Regions from separate parts of the Paenibacillus sp. O199 genome, predicted to be linked through region 1. Evidence: riboswitches for the same ligand, from Rfam matches in the RefSeq annotation. Region 1 holds a riboswitch; each other region holds the start of a gene.
What was found. Region 1 has a riboswitch for thiamine pyrophosphate ahead of tenA (thiaminase II). Riboswitches for the same ligand answer to the same signal wherever they lie in the genome.
Positions count from the first base shown of each region.

Region 2: another riboswitch for thiamine pyrophosphate. It lies ahead of A6049_RS01210 (thiamine phosphate synthase); the one in region 1 lies ahead of tenA (thiaminase II).
Region 3: another riboswitch for thiamine pyrophosphate. It lies ahead of A6049_RS19375 (ABC transporter substrate-binding protein); the one in region 1 lies ahead of tenA (thiaminase II).

Region 1 covers NZ_LGRP01000007.1:323,103-328,406, forward strand. Annotated here, with positions in the region: gene A6049_RS13780 (GNAT family N-acetyltransferase) at 1-506, opposite strand, end outside; gene tenA (thiaminase II) at 550-1,221, opposite strand; TPP riboswitch at 1,343-1,441, opposite strand; gene A6049_RS13790 (hypothetical protein) at 1,488-1,778, opposite strand; gene A6049_RS13795 (NAD(P)/FAD-dependent oxidoreductase) at 1,787-2,917, opposite strand; gene A6049_RS13800 (AraC family transcriptional regulator) at 3,160-3,975, shown strand; gene A6049_RS13805 (HAD family hydrolase) at 3,972-4,613, opposite strand; gene A6049_RS13810 (DUF1349 domain-containing protein) at 4,662-5,255, opposite strand.
Region 2 covers NZ_LGRP01000001.1:278,413-283,716, reverse strand. Annotated here, with positions in the region: gene A6049_RS01220 (hypothetical protein) at 1-919, shown strand, start outside; gene A6049_RS01215 (ABC-F family ATP-binding cassette domain-containing protein) at 1,052-2,602, shown strand; TPP riboswitch at 2,736-2,845, shown strand; gene A6049_RS01210 (thiamine phosphate synthase) at 3,161-3,754, shown strand; gene thiO (glycine oxidase ThiO) at 3,760-4,992, shown strand; gene thiS (sulfur carrier protein ThiS) at 4,989-5,192, shown strand; gene A6049_RS01195 (thiazole synthase) at 5,196-5,304, shown strand, end outside.
Region 3 covers NZ_LGRP01000013.1:68,991-74,294, forward strand. Annotated here, with positions in the region: gene A6049_RS19355 (MFS transporter) at 6-1,241, shown strand; gene A6049_RS19360 (DUF2798 domain-containing protein) at 1,424-1,912, opposite strand; gene A6049_RS19365 (VOC family protein) at 2,099-2,485, shown strand; gene A6049_RS19370 (NAD-dependent epimerase/dehydratase family protein) at 2,503-3,258, shown strand; TPP riboswitch at 3,404-3,516, shown strand; gene A6049_RS19375 (ABC transporter substrate-binding protein) at 3,738-4,778, shown strand; gene A6049_RS19380 (thiamine-binding protein) at 5,040-5,304, shown strand, end outside.

The sequences.
Region 1 (5,304 bases):
TGTTCCTTCCAAATCCCCTTGATTTTAATATTCTGCCGGTCCGTCTCCTGAAAGCCCGCCTTGCGAAGCACTCGAATCGATCCGGCATTGTCAGGCAGCGCACCTGCCTCCACTCGTTTTATACCCGCTTCATTCATAGCAAAATCCAGTGCTAGCTGAAGGGCTTCACTCATATATCCCTTGCCATTCTGCACCTGATCGAGCACATAACCAACAATCCATTTGGTGGTGGAATCCAGTTCAAGCTCGAACAGAGAGATCTCCCCAATAAGCTCATGCGTATGGTTCAGAAAGATCCCGAAAGAGTACCGTTTCCCCTCTTCCCTCGCCTTGTTCCAACCTTCGAGAAGGGCTACTTGGCCCTCCAATGTATAGAATGTATCCGATCGTTCGCTTGCCGATATTTCTTCGAAAATAGCCCGGTTACGGAACTGCAAATCCAGTAGCCCAGCAGCGTCTTCCACGTTCAAAAATCGTAAATAGATGCGTTCTCCACGATTGTCCATCTGTATGTTCATCCTTATCTCTGGTTGTAGTAGATTGCATTCATCAGAAGTACGAGAGTTGCCGTTTATAAGCCATATCCCAGAATAAATATTCAAATTCAACACTTCTTCTGAATATGTCTTCAATGGCCTCCAGTTCCTGCTCGGTTTTATGTTCGCATAATGCATCCAGTGTATCATAGAACCATTCGAATGAGTCGCGGAATTCATCACTTGCATAATTTTCGATCCAAGTCTGATAGAAATTGCCCTCTAATGAATCTCGATATTGTTCTTTTAATCTTGTGGCATAGTCGTAATACGTCCACGCACAAGGGAAAATGACGGCGATGATTTCGGCAACCCCACCTGTTTGTGCAACACTCATCATATTCGACGTATAGGCCTTGTTGTAAAGAGAGGGTTTGACAGCATGATTTTCATCCAGCGTAATCCCAAATTCATTCATATAATTTCGATGCAAATCCATTTCTTCGTACAGAATAGCGTGTTGAATCACCGTAAAGTTCGTCATCAGTTTTTCATCTGTCGCCTTGACCGCACCCATGGCAAAAATCTTCGCATATTCAATCAGATATGTATAGTCCTGAAGAAGATAAAACTTAAACGCTTCCTGATCCAGTGTACCTTTCCCCATTTCGTGTAAAAAAGGATGGTTGTATCCATCTTCCCATACGGTTCTGGACTTATCTTTTAACGTTCTTGAAAATGACATGATCATTTCTCCTTGTATTAAAATTATAATGTCCCCGCTTCACATCCAGCTATCGCGTTCTGTCATCCAAAATGCAGACCAAAAAGCCCTTGTCCTATTTTCGGCAAGGGCAAAATAACATGAGTACATGTCATTTGCTCCCTACGTCAGTATTAACTAACAGGTTCAAAGGGTCAGGTTTTAACCTTCTCAACTGCGAACAGTCCCCCTGCAAATAGCTCAGGTTTATTACAACATGTGTTTTTCCAAATGTCAATCCATTCCTATTAATCTTCAAGTTCCCCTAAATCTTCTTGCAACTTCTTAAGTCGGGTGCGGATATCCTTAATCATACTTTGCAATTTGTTTAACTCATCTACCCATTTTTGCTCATTAGAGACGTTCGTCGCTGAAGTTGCATGATACGCCGGAGACGTCCTTAACTTGTCTAAATCCGATTCGTAACCCCTCCGCTCTTCCTCGGCTTTTGCTAATTCCTCCTCGGCGATGCCAATCTGGTGCTCCAGATAAATAATGTCTGATGAGTTACCGTGAGTTAAGCGCTGTGAATACGTCATCGTTCACCTCATTTCTGATGATCCATTACTTTTCCAAGATCATATGGCTGAATATCGATATCCAATTTCATACCCAGAGCCAATTTGGCCAGTTGACTTCCAATAAAAGGCCCCATCGTGAGACCGGACGCTCCAAGTCCATTGGCTGTGATCAAGCCCTCCCAACCAGGAACAGCACCCATTACCGGAAGAAAACCAGGTGTAAACGGACGGAAACCTACTCTTACTTCCTGAAACGTGCTATCGGCTAAACCGGGAGCCAGTTCCAATCCTTTATTCAAAATTTCCTGCATTCCGCCTACGGTTACTCTTGTATCATAGCCTTCAATATCATTTTCGTGAGTCGCCCCGATCACAATCTTCTGTTGATCAAAGGCTAACAGATATTGATCCGAAGGAGGCATGACCACAGGCCATTTCCCAGTGTCTTCTCGATCATGAACCTGCAAATGCATAATTTGCGCCTTCTGATAATGAACCTTAAAATCAATGCCCAAGGGCTTCAACAGTTCACTAGCCCAAGCGCCGGCACACACAATAACCTCGTCAGCCGATATGACTTTACCGTCAACAACCACTCCAGTTACTCGGTCCGATTCATATTGAAGTGTCGCGTCCCCATTAATCAGGACCGCTCCATTTCGCTGTGCCGATCGGATTAAGGCATCACGCAGCGCACGCCCATCAATACGCGCGGCTCCGCTGATGTAGACGGACTGAAAGCTCTCCTCCAGGAGTGGAAAACGCTCATGGGTTTCTTTTGCATCCAGACGGGTAATATCGGCAATCTCCGGTGCATCTTCTTTACGAAGGTGTGCTCGCTCCTGCATCTTGTTGATTTTGTCTACTTCCGTATGAATACTAAGAGCACCCACTTGAGCGTAACCCGTTTCCGTTTCCCCTTCACTCTTGAGTTCTTCAATCAAACCGGGATAAAAACGTGCACCAGCCTTGGCAAGCTGATACCAATCCTGATTACGGCGCTGAGATAACCAGGGACAGATGATCCCGGCAGCAGCATCCGTAGCCTGCCCTCGATCTTTCCGGTCTATAATAAGAACTTCCGCACCCCGTTTTGCCAATTGATATGCTGTGGAAGCCCCAAGAATTCCTGATCCTACGACGATGACTTTCTTCATGACTGCATCCCTTTCCTAAATCACTGTATCCATTATAGCGTATACTGTTTGGTCTGATAATGGCAAGGCATCGACATGATGATACATAATCCTAAAAGGTTTTCGATAAGTCGTTCATCGAAGTAAATAGTTCGTTTAAATTAATGTTATTTATGTAATATAATTCAAATCAGGTTTCTTTTAACTCTGTATCCGCGCCATTTACGCACACGACCTTTAACGAAATGAGGAATAACACAACGATGCCGAAACCTAGTACGGGGAATTCACTGGATACCGATATGCCGCTTATGATTACAGGTCAAAACCAGCTGACCGTAGATGAATTAATGAATTGGAACGGCCATTCACGGGATTACAGTATTGTGCAGTGTATCGGGGGAACAGGGAAAATTGCAGCCCAAAATCATGAGTTTTCGATTCGGAAAGGAACAGCTCTTATTATGTTCCCGGAGGTCACATACCGTTACGACAATCTGAGTGATTCATTGTTGTTCGATTGTTTGTCCTTTAATGGCTATTTATTGCCCCGGTTTCTGCATACCTTGCAGATCGGGGAGCTGCGCGCCTTCAAGCCGGATGGGATGCTTCATATCCTGTTGCATGAAATAACGTTGGCGCTACAGTCCCGGCACAAGGATCAGATCTGGCACGTATCCGCATTGCTATACATGCTACTGGTCAGGTTAACCATTGATGGAGATCGTTACGGTGCTTATGAACGCTCGGATGCCCGATTAAAGCTGGGTGGACTGGTTACTTTTATCAAGCAAAATTATGATCAGGATATCTCGCTCTCCATGCTGGCTCAGCAAATGGACGTCACCGAACAGCATTTGAATCGGATATTCAAAAAGGAATTCCAAATGACTCCGCTTGATTATCTGACACGGTATCGGTTATTGAAAGCCAAAGAAATGCTCGTCCATGACGCCGGAATAACGGCCCACGAGATCGCCCGGGCTGTTGGTTTCAACAGCGCCAGTTATTTTGGATCCGTATTCAAAAAATATGAAGGAATCTCCCCTATCGAGTTACGCAAGCAATACCAGAGTTAAAGGATTTCCATCGTGATCTCTGCCAGCGAGGTTAACCGCAGATCATACTTCGAGAATTCCAGATTACGCGTTACCTCGTTAGGCACAATGACACAGCGAATCCCCGCGGCTTTGGCTGCCTTCAGTCCATTCGGCGAGTCTTCGAACACAACCGCTTCGGATGCCCCGATCCCGAGACTCTCCAGGGCGAGCAGATACAATTCCGGGTCCGGTTTAACCCTCTTTACGTCCTCGGCTGTATGAATGACATCGAATAGTTCGAAAATGCCGAGTGTGCGCAAATAACCATGAACCCAATCCCGGGTAGAGCTGGAAGCAACGGCAAGTTGAATTCCCTTTTTACGGGCAGACCGGAGCAACTCATGCACGCCTGGAAGAATTGCTGCCTGTCCCAGGTATGCTTCGTATTTCTGTTCAGAGAGCAACTTGATATGATCGTGATCGATCGGTTTTTGCAGCGCTTGCTCCAGGTATAGAAAAGGATGAAATTCTTCAAACGATGTTCCTACGTTTTTCGACCAAAGCTCCAGCCCAAGTTCAAGTCCATGCTCTTTATAAATATCGCGAAAAGCATAGAACCAGGGAGTCTCCGTGTCCACAATAAGTCCATCAAAATCCAAAATAAAGGCTTTTACCATTACGCTTTTCTCCCTCCAATGATCAGCCGATTTGGCGGGAAAATGGGCTTAGAAGCGTGCAGTCACGTCCGGACGGGTAACATTCATCGATAAAAAGTGACAGGTGCATCCCGTTCCGGCTGGTGACTGTCCAACAATTCCAGCCCGGATCTCCCCCTCTATCGGCATGCCGAAATATCGAATTAATTTCCACTCCACCCCATCGGGTGAATAAAAGAATGAAATGCAGTCCTCCACTTTGCGTATGCGCAGATAAGGGTTGGTTACGGGAACTTCAACCGAATTGCAATCGTCGGATGAACCTTCCTTCGTTACTACCGACACAATGGTAGCTGCTTTTCCATCATACTCAAAACAAAGTTTGCACCAGTTTCGTTCATCCGCCATCACCATCAAACATCCGGAATCATATTGATTTTTCATGTCCACAGTTAGCTGGGTCGTCATTTCGAAATCATTAGGCACGGGCATCGACAGAAATGGCGCAGTTGCACGAATGTGCTTACCTGCTGGGTCCTGGAAAAAGTCCGTATCAGCCTGAGCTTCTACAATTAGAACGCCTTGATCGGTATAAGACCAGATCTCTGGCTCATTGATCCAGTTCATTTGGTTTCTTGTTTCTGTTGCAAATACGTTTGTCATTTCTATGCCTCCCAGGTTCATTTTCTGTATTATATATTCGTTTCATATA
Region 2 (5,304 bases), on a different contig from region 1:
TCACAATACAGACAATGCCCAAGAGGCACAATATTTAAGCAATCGATATAAGATGGCACTTCAGACTGCCGTACTGGATGCAGGGGCTGTGATGCATCAAAATGAGAAGCAAAACGATGAAGCAGGGTATGATTCGACCAAATTTGTAAAAGCGGACAAAGAGCTTGCCTTGACTACCTTTACCCAAACACTGGCGCTAAATATGGGGATTCAGGATGATCCTGCTGCTATACGGGCCATGTTTAATTACATTCCTGCAATGGTCGTGCTGGATTATGATGGTTATTATATTTTGGCGAACGAAACTGAGATGACTGGTGATCTTGAAGATTCATTCCGGCAAGTTTGGAGTCCTAAAAAGCCCTATACATATTCTGATTCAAATGGTAGCAGTATTAACTTCACACTCGATGGGTATGTGTATGCCTATGATGCAGGCTTGGGCATGTGGGTTGAGGGTTTCCAGAAAGAACTGGCCTCCAGCACACAAATCCCTCTGCTTCAGAATGCCGAGACGTTTGAGCAGGTCAGACGAGGCCGGATCGTGACAAGTGTGCAGGAAGATTTGGCAGATGTTATTAACCGGCATAATGAGTTTGCAAGAAGGAATGGTGTTTCCTACACCTTTACCATGCCTTTGATTTCTCAGGAAGACTGGTACAATTCGATTAATGATACGGGGCTGATGGCGTTTATTCAGGGAATACCTGTAGGTAACCAAAAGATTAACAATTATGCCATTGGTGGTGGCAGACTGGTGAAGAAAACAGCGATCGTTGGCGGAGTTGATCCTGTAAGTGGAATTAAATACTATTACCCTTCCACATGTAGCAATGGTTACAGAGCCGAAGAAGTGTTTACAAATGCCAAACAAGCGGCAGCACAAGGTTATTTTGAGTATAACTGTTCCATAAATTAAAGGCAGTTTGTTTGTAATATAAAAGCGAGGTTGCATGAGATGTTTACATTACTTTCAGAAAAGGCGACACCTGTGCTAAAATAGGGTTTCGGAACGATAGTAATGTCCAATAGATAGGAGCAACCTCATCTTATGAGTTTATTGTCAGTAGAGAACGTGAGTCACAATTTTGGAGACCGCACGTTATTTAAAAATGTATCTTTTCGTTTACTTGCCGGAGAGCGTGTAGGTCTTGTTGGTGCAAATGGTGTGGGTAAGTCCACACTGATGAACATTCTTACCGGGAAATTGTTAAAGGACGAAGGGAAGGTCGAATGGACCCCCAAAGTTCGTTATGGATATCTGGATCAGCATACCAAGCTCACGCCTGGAAAAACGATTCGTGATGTGCTTAAGGATGCGTTCCTGCCCTTGCTTGAGTTGGAAAAAGAAATGATGTCTATTACGGATCAGATGGCAGACGCCGATCCGGACAAGCTCGAATTGTTGCTGGAAGAAATGGGTGACATTCAGGAGCAACTGGAGCAAGGTGATTTTTATCTGATTGATGTGAAAGTGGAAGAGATGGCAAATGGACTGGGCTTGTCCGCCATCGGCCTAGATCGTGACGTGGCCGCGCTTAGTGGTGGTCAACGTACGAAGGTATTGCTTGCCAAGCTCTTACTGGAGAAACCAACTGCACTTCTGTTGGATGAGCCGACGAACTATCTCGATGTGGAACACATCGAATGGCTGACGCGTTACCTGAAGGATTACCCGTATGCGTTTATTCTGATTTCGCATGATACAGAGTTTATGAATGAGGTCGTTAACGTTATTTATCATCTGGAATTTGCCAAGTTGACGCGTTATGCAGCGAACTATAACAAATTCCTTGAAATGGCCGACATGAATAAGGCGCAACATATTGATGCTTATGAGAAACAGCAGGAGTTTATCAAGAAGCAGGAAGATTTCATTCAGCGGAACAAAGCCCGCGCTTCCACTTCAGGTCGTGCCAAGAGCCGTGAGAAGCAGCTCGGCAAGATTGAACGGATTGATCGTCCAGACGAAGCAGCCAAACCCACATTCAAATTCAAGGATGCCCGGGCGAGTAGTAAAACCGTCTTTGAGGGTATTGATTTTGAAATCGGATATTCATATGCATTATTGCCTAAAATGACGATGACGATTGAGCGTGGCGAGAAAATTGCCATTGTTGGATGTAACGGTGTAGGTAAATCCACACTGCTCAAGACGATCTTGGGGAAAATCCCACCAATTAGCGGTAAGACTTTCTTGGGGGACTATCTGGAAACAGCCTATTTCGAACAGGAAGTACGTGCAGGTAATATTACCCCGATCGAAGATGTGTGGAATGAGTTTTCTCATCTGACACAGAATGAAGTCCGGGGCCATCTCGCACGTTGTGGATTAAAAAATGAGCATATCACCCGCCCGCTTAACGCGCTTAGTGGTGGTGAACAAGCCAAGGTTCGTTTATGTAAGCTTCTGATGCGTGAAAGTAACTGGATTTTGTTCGATGAGCCCACAAACCATTTGGATGTAACCGCAAAAGCAGAGCTGAAACGTGCCCTGCAGGAATTCAAGGGTACCGTGCTGCTCGTATCCCATGAACCTGAATTTTATGAAGGTTGGGTAACCAAAACGTGGGATGTTGAAGCTTGGTCCGACAAACAATAGTTTCTACGAAATTCTTCGCACCAGAAACAGCAACTTCGTTAACTACATGACTTCAGCAATGGTGAACAACGTAATTCATGGAAATGTACGGTGACAAAAAAAGGTGTCTATGGTAACATAGGCTACAGCTTCATATGAACACTAGGGGGGCCGCACGATGCGGCTGAGATGGAAGAATGCGATTCCGGACCCTTTGTACCTGATCTGGATCATACCAGCGTAGGGAAGTGGCGCGTTTCAGCTAATGACAAAGAGCTTTATCGTTGACTTTGCGATATGGCCTGCAAGATGAATCATGCAGTTCTATGTATACAGCGTTGCGACTATGGATGGTTTCTATAGTTGTTGTGCGTTATGTATAGAGTAATTGCATGCGACAGTCATTCAGTTGATCCATGAATTTTAAATTCGTGGCCACTCCCCTACGGGAGTGGCTTTTTTGTTGTTGTATATCAGCTTAAATCATGCAAGAGGAGGGCGAATAGGACGGTAATCTTCCACGAACATGTAATAACAAGATCATTCGAACTGCATGTGGTTTCACCAGGTACAGGAGACTTGGGCTCTTTTCTGAATATTGCTAAGGGTATATGGCGGTGGGTCGATTATATCCACATTCGGGAAAAAAAGCTGACCCTTGAAGAACAGATGTATTGGGCGCAAGGTCTAAAAACACAAGGTGTTCCATCTGACCGAATCATTATGAATGGCTCAGATCAGCTGGATCAATATGCTTCAATTGGTGGTGTGCATTGGGGTCAAGCAGTTACTCGCAGCTATGATAAGGATGAGTTGAGGAGAGTCGATCGGCTGCGCGTAGGCATATCGGTTCATTCTCTGGAAGAAGCAAAAGTTGCAGAAGAACAGGGAGCGGATTATCTCTTTTATGGGCATGTCTATGCTTCAAATAGTAAACCGAATTGCGAACCCAGAGGGCTAAGTGCGTTAGCTGAGGTATGCTCTAATGTTTCGATTCCCGTGATCGCGATTGGCGGGATTAGTCCTGAGAATATTGCTGCCATTCGAACTGCTGGTGCTAGAGGAGCCGCTGTAATTTCAACGATTTGGACGACCGATAAGCCGGAAGTAGCTGCCGCTTCATTGCGACAGGCGATCACGGATTCAGACAAGTACGCCGGACCAAGGAGATGAAGATCTTGAGAGAGGAAGCAAGAAGTCGAAGCAGGAATCGTTCAGGCTATCATCCAGGAATAGTTTCGGGAAGTAAAGTTGGAGCGGAAGTTGGAGGCAAGCTTCATGCAGAAACCATTATTGTAGGTGGAGGAGTTATCGGATGTGCCATCGCATGTGAACTCGCTACTCGAGGCCATGACGTTCTTCTGGTTGAGCGGGCGCGGATCGCTGGGGGAACTTCCTGTGCAGCCGCAGGCATGCTTGCTGCTGATAGTGAGGAATTCACTCATGCTGTAATGGCAAAGCTTGCAAGGCAGAGCAGAGCTTTGCTTCATGAGCAGAAGGAACGGATCAGTTCGCTTAGCGGAGTGGAAATGGGGCTGCAACAGCATGGATTTATTACTCCTTTTCGTTCATACAGTGAGGTCAGCAGTTACAAGAATGATCGTAGATCGTCTACCTTATCTACAGAACATATTTGGTGGGATCGTATTGCTGTCCAACAGGAAGCTTCATGGTTAAACAGGGATACGTATGGAGCATTTTACAGACCTTCCGAGAGCGAGGTTCTTCCTGTCAACTTAACGCAGGCTTATGTCAGATCGGCTCAAGCCATGGGTGCAAGGGTGATGGAAGGGGTACAGGATGTCCGTTTGCATACGAATGTAAACGGTGTGCAAGGAATCGAGACTTCAATAGGAACGATGACATCGAGAAATGTAATTATTGCTACAGGGTTACATGGTAAAGAATTGATGAGACATGTAGGTCTGAAATCGCCTGTTTTACCAGTAAAGGGGGAGATTGCAGCCGTGCAGTTTTCTCCCCACCATGCCGGGTACAGGCCAGACAAAACGGTGTATGCAGAGGATATATATATTGTTCCCAAAGCCAATGGAGAAGTATGGATCGGTGCAACAAGCCTTCCTGGAAGAACAGACATGAAAGTTTCGGTACAAGGCATTCAGAAGCTGCTTACAGCTGCAACAAACTGGGTACCTGGCATGAAGGAAGCACATTTTATCCGAGCGTGGGCTGGTGTCCGTCCTTCGACTCCGGATGGATTGCCCTATGTGGGGGCTTGTGATAGTGTACCGGGTTTATTCGCTGCTTTTGGACATTATCGTAACGGCATATTGCTTAGTGCAATTACAGCCAGCCTTATGGCTGACTTGATTTGTGGCAAAACCTCGGAAGAACTGGGGATTCAGGACCTTTGTCCAGAACGTTTGAACATAAAGGAGATGTTGCAGTGAACATCATTGTCAACGGACAAACCATGCAAATTGAAGATAGCTTAAATCGTGTAGATAAATTGCTCCATTCATTTAATTTGCAAGTAAAAACCGTCGTGGTTGAATTGAATCGGCAAATTTTAACGCGGGAATATCATGAAACGACGGCGTTAAGAGACGGAGACCGAATTGAAATTGTACATTTTGTGGGAGGCGGTTGAATTATGTTGAGGATTGGAAATTATACGTTTGAGTCTAGATTGCTGCTGGGTACAGGCAAATTTTCGGACTTGGAAGTGCAGAGCCAGGCGGTTGAAGCCTCCGGTACGGAAG
Region 3 (5,304 bases), on a different contig from region 1:
TCTTCATGAAAAAATTGCTTTGGATTGGATGCTTGTCCTATTTCCTCATCGGACTTGCCCACGTCGTTCTCGGCTCCATCCTGCCCGTTGCCCTTGAACATTATGGCAAGGATTATAGTCAGGGAGGCACACTGATATTTGCCCAATTTGCCGGGTTCCTGGGTGGTGTACTGTTATCTCCGTGGTTGAATAAACGCTTTGGTAAGCGAGGTGGCATATTAATTGCTACAGTTCTGCTCTGCATTGCAGAGTTATCCTATGTGCTGCTGCCTCCTTGGGGCTGGATGTTCGTTATTGCACCTGCAGCTGGATTCGGATTCGGTATGATCGAGGCTGTCATCGGTACAATCATCATTGCTGCAATTAAAGATAATACGGCGGTTGCCATGAGCCGACTCGAAGTGTTATTTGGTATCGGCGCTATGGTCATGCCGCTCATTGCCAGCGGTCTGATTTCTGCCGGGTACTGGCGCATGTCGTTCCTCGTGGTTGCCGTCTGTGCAGCGATGACTTTTATCTTCTGGGCCAAAAGTTCATTCGGTGAGCTGGACAACGAGCTGAGTCGACGTAACTCAGACCAGACTCCTGGACACACTCACGCTGCTGAATTGCCAAATGGAATGAATCCTGCAGACATTAAACCAACTCGTTCAACCTATCGCGGCCGTAATTTGGCTCTTCTGTCTTTATTTGTTCTATTTTTCTTTCTCTATGTCGGCACCGAAATGAGCCTTGCCAACTTCATGCCAGCCATTCTGATTGAGAAAATGAACATGAAGGAAGCAGGTGCTGCGCTTAGTGTTACCTGCTTCTGGATCGCCATGTCTGTTGGACGACTGTTTGCCGGATATATTGCGGAGAAATTCCAATATCGCGTCTACGTTCTGTACAGCTGCCTTGCAGCAGTTGTACTGCTGATGATCTTTCCTTTTACCAACCAGATCTGGTCGGCATTTCTGATCATTCTGTTACTCGGGCTTGCACTATCGGGCGTGTTCTCCATTGCCCTCGTCTTCGCCAGCAAAATGCTGCCTGGAACAGAAGAATCAACGCCCAGCATCCTGATTGCATCAGGTGGTGTTGGTGGTGCCATTCTACCTTTGGTTACAGGCTGGAGTTTGGACCATCTGGAAGTTAACCAGTCGGCGTGGATGCTTGCCATTTTTGCAGTTGGTCTGCTGATTATCAGCGTGATCGCGTATCAATGGCAGCGCAGGCATACTGTGAGTTCAGCATCGTAATATCTACCGAACAGAAGATAAATTAAATTCAATGAATCATAGCTGGTAAAAAGATAGGCTTCGTAGCGTGAATGCTACGAGGTCTTTTTTGATTTGAAAATAACAATTACTTCTTTATCTTAGTTCAGTGGACGATTGCCCAGGAAATACTTTCAGATGCTCTAAATCGGAACTAACGTTATTTAGGTTGTAGGGACTACACTCCCTTTATCCTTAATGAATTTACCGAATACATATCGAACGAGTGGTCCCAGAATAATAATTTGGTAAGGAAGCGCCAGGCTGAAATTACGAGCAATCGTATGAAGATACGTACTTAGTACGGATGCTCCATTTAACTGATTCGCAAGATAAGCGGAAATCATTCCGTACAAGGACATGATCAGAACCATTCCAATGACCATGAAAAATGACATAGCCAGCACGCCCAGGATTTTGTTGGACTTGTCAAAAGGTAAGGAAAATGCAATTTTTCTCGCTACAGGTCCGACAATAAAGGACTCCACCAGAAATGCAATGACAAAGCACAATATGAACTGAAGCAGTATTTCAAGCGCGGACATCTTGCTCAATAACCCATTGTGCCATAAATTGAAGGCCATCATGACGATGACCATTCCTGTGCACATCATCATTCCAAAAATAATCTGTTCTTTCTTCGTTGTTGGCAATTCTCTCATCCTCTCTGTTTACCTTCGTAATTATAGAGATGACGAACCCCTCCTCATAAGTGAACATTCTGTGAACAATTATAATTTTTCCAAATTAAAATCCTATTTGACAACCTCGTAGTACAGCCCTATGATATCCCTTAAAATGGTAGAAAAGATTTACTGCATATAAGGAGGATTTGGATTATGAGTTTTCAAAAGCGCATTGACCACGTCGGCATTGCCGTTCGTGATCTAGAGACCACGCTACGTTTCTATACGGAGATTGTTGGTCTTGAATTGAAAGACCGGGTAACCCACACCAACGGTGTCATTCAGCTCGCCTTTCTCGGCTTCAACGGAAGCGATGAGACCGAGATTGAGTTGATTCAGGGATACAGCGACAAGCTGCCTTCCGAAGGTACGGTGCATCATTTTGCTATCCATGTCGATGACCTTGAGGCTGAGTACAACCGCATTAAGGCAACTGAGGCCGAGTTTATTGATGGAGAGATGATTACACTGCCTAACGGTTACCGTTATTTCTTCATCTATGGACCCGAGAAGGAATGGATTGAGTTCTTCCAGCGCTAAGAATTGGAGCTGATTTAATGAACATTTTAATTACCGGCGCAGCCGGAAAAATTGGACGTGACTTGTCCCAACACTTGTCAGAAGCATTTCACCTGCGACTAACGGATTTGAATATCGACAGACTGCATACGTATCAAGGGACAAGCCATGAGATCATGACACTTGATGTGACAGATCCCGAAGCCTGTCAGCACGCTTGCGAAGGCATGGATGTGGTTGTACATCTGGCGGGAGATCCTTCCCCGCATGCCGGATTCTATGAATCGTTGTTGGACATCAATATCAAGGGTACGTTTAATGTATTCCGTGCAGCTAAAGACCAGGGTGTACGAAGAGTCATTCTGGCAAGCAGTGCACAGACGATTGAGGGGTATCCCATTGATGCTCAAGTCTATCCGGATATGCCGACACGCCCACGGAATTTGTACGGGGTTAGCAAATGTTTTGGTGAATCGCTCGCTTCCTATTTTGCATATACCGAAGGTTTACAAAGTGTAGCAATACGTATAGGTGCATATGATGATTTCCAACCGGATGGACCCGCGCTGGAGGCAAGGGATATGAGCGCGTATCTTAGTCCGGCTGACTTGTGTGATTTGATGTTCAAAGCAATTACAACTACAGATCTGGAGCCCTTCACCATACTGCATGGGATCTCGAATAATCGGTTTAAACGATTGAATCTGGAAACCACTCAGAAACAGGTAGGCTATGACCCGAAATCCGATGCTTTTGCACTCAGTCAGATTTCCTTATATGATTCGCCACGATAATTGTTGAAAATCACACATCTAGAGAGGTCGTTATACGCATGTATAATGGCCTCTTTGATTCATTCATACGTGCCCCTATCCAGTTCCTGACTGGACATGCGTAGGCCTCTGGCCTATAATTACACCTAGTAATGCCCGTAACTTCATAGTTTCCCAGGGGAGTCGGAATAGGCCGGCTGAGAGTGTATCCCACCAAGATACTGACCCTTAGACCTGATCTGGATCATGCCAGCGTAGGAATCGGAGTATATCGAATTGGCCCAGCCTCTTTGCTGAGTGCCACATCTCTAACGCCTGCACGCGTCCCGGATTAACGGGGCGCTTTTTTAATGTTCTTTTATATAGCCAGAGAGCTAAAAAAAGTGACGTCATCCGGATCATAGCTGGTATAAATCTGTCGATTTATGCAAGAAGCTTGGATATGAAGCCAAGGAGTACCCCGCGCCACTGGCCGGACAACATGAAGGAGAGAAATGAAGATGAGATGGCGTAAAATGATGGGCCTAATGCTCTTGTGCGTACTACTCGTGGCTGTGGCCGCATGTGGCGGCAAAGAAGCTGCACCTTCAGGAGAAAATGGCAGCAGCAACACCGAAAACAGCAATGAAGGTGACAACGCAGCCCTCAAGGACATTAAAGTGGTGCTGGACTGGACACCAAATACGAATCATACCGGCCTGTATGCGGCTGTAGATCAAGGTTTTTACAAAGCTGAAGGCTTAAATGTCGAGATTGTACAACCAGGTGCCGGAGGCGCGGATACAATGGTGGCTTCGAACGAAGTGCCTTTTGGCGTAAGTTATCAGGAGAGTGTGACCCAGGCCCGCACACAGGGCGTACCGCTCGTGTCCATTGCTGCAGTCATTCAGCATAACACGTCCGGATTTGCCGCTCCGGTGGACCGGAACATCAAATCCCCCAAAGATTTTGAAGGTAAAACCTATGGTGGCTGGGGCTCTCCGGTGGAAGAAGCTGTGATGCAGTCCATTATGGAAGGCGAAGGCGCCGATGTATCCAAAGTAAAAAATATTAGCATGGGCGATGCAGACTTCTTCACCGCTGTGAAACGCGATATCGACTTTGCCTGGATCTTCTACGCGTGGACGGGCATTGAAGCCGAACTGCGCGGGGAACCGATCGACATGTTATATGTGAAAGATTATTCCGATTCACTGGACTACTACACACCTGTACTCGTTACCAATGAAAAGACGATTCAGAACGATCCCGAGCTGGTTAAAGCGTTCTTGAAAGCGACTTCCGAAGGATATCAATACGCGATTGAACATCCCGAAGACGCTGCCAACATTCTGATCAAGGCCGTACCGGATCTGGATAAGGATCTTGTACTCGCAAGCCAGAAGTGGCTGAGTCCAAAATATCAGGATGACGCACCACGCTGGGGTGAGCAAAAGCAGGAAGTATGGCAGAACTACACGGATTGGATGTTTAGCAAAAAACTGCTCGATGAGCAGGTAGATGTATCCAAAGCATATACAAACGAGTTCTTACCCCAATAAAATTATCCATATAAAACGAACTTAGTATTTACACGATGACGAAGAGGACAGAAATAACGTGAAAAAGCGAAGCGTTCGCCTAAAAGCTTTCTGAAAGAAAGCTCCTTCGGAAGCATATGCTATCACCGGATTTTCCCTTTGGAGAAGGGAATCAAAAAAATCTGGGGATAACAGCGATTGGAAGGTTATTCTGTCATCGAAGTGGCAAGTGTAACAGTCATTAGTTCATTTTATATATTTCGAAAGGAAAAGTGATCTCTCATGGCAAGCACACTACTTAGCATTCAAGTCATTCCCAAAACGCCAAATGGCGAAAATTCCTATCCTTATGTTGATCGTGCGATTGAAGTCATTCAGCAGTCTGGCTTGAAATATCAGGTTAATCCACTGGATACTACGATGGAGGGAGAACTGGAGGAACTGCTGGAGGTTGTCCGCAAAATGCACGAAGTTCTCGTGGAAGCCGGCAGTCCGAGCATCATCTCACAGATCAAGATCGCCCATAGCCCAAGTGGCTTCAGCATGG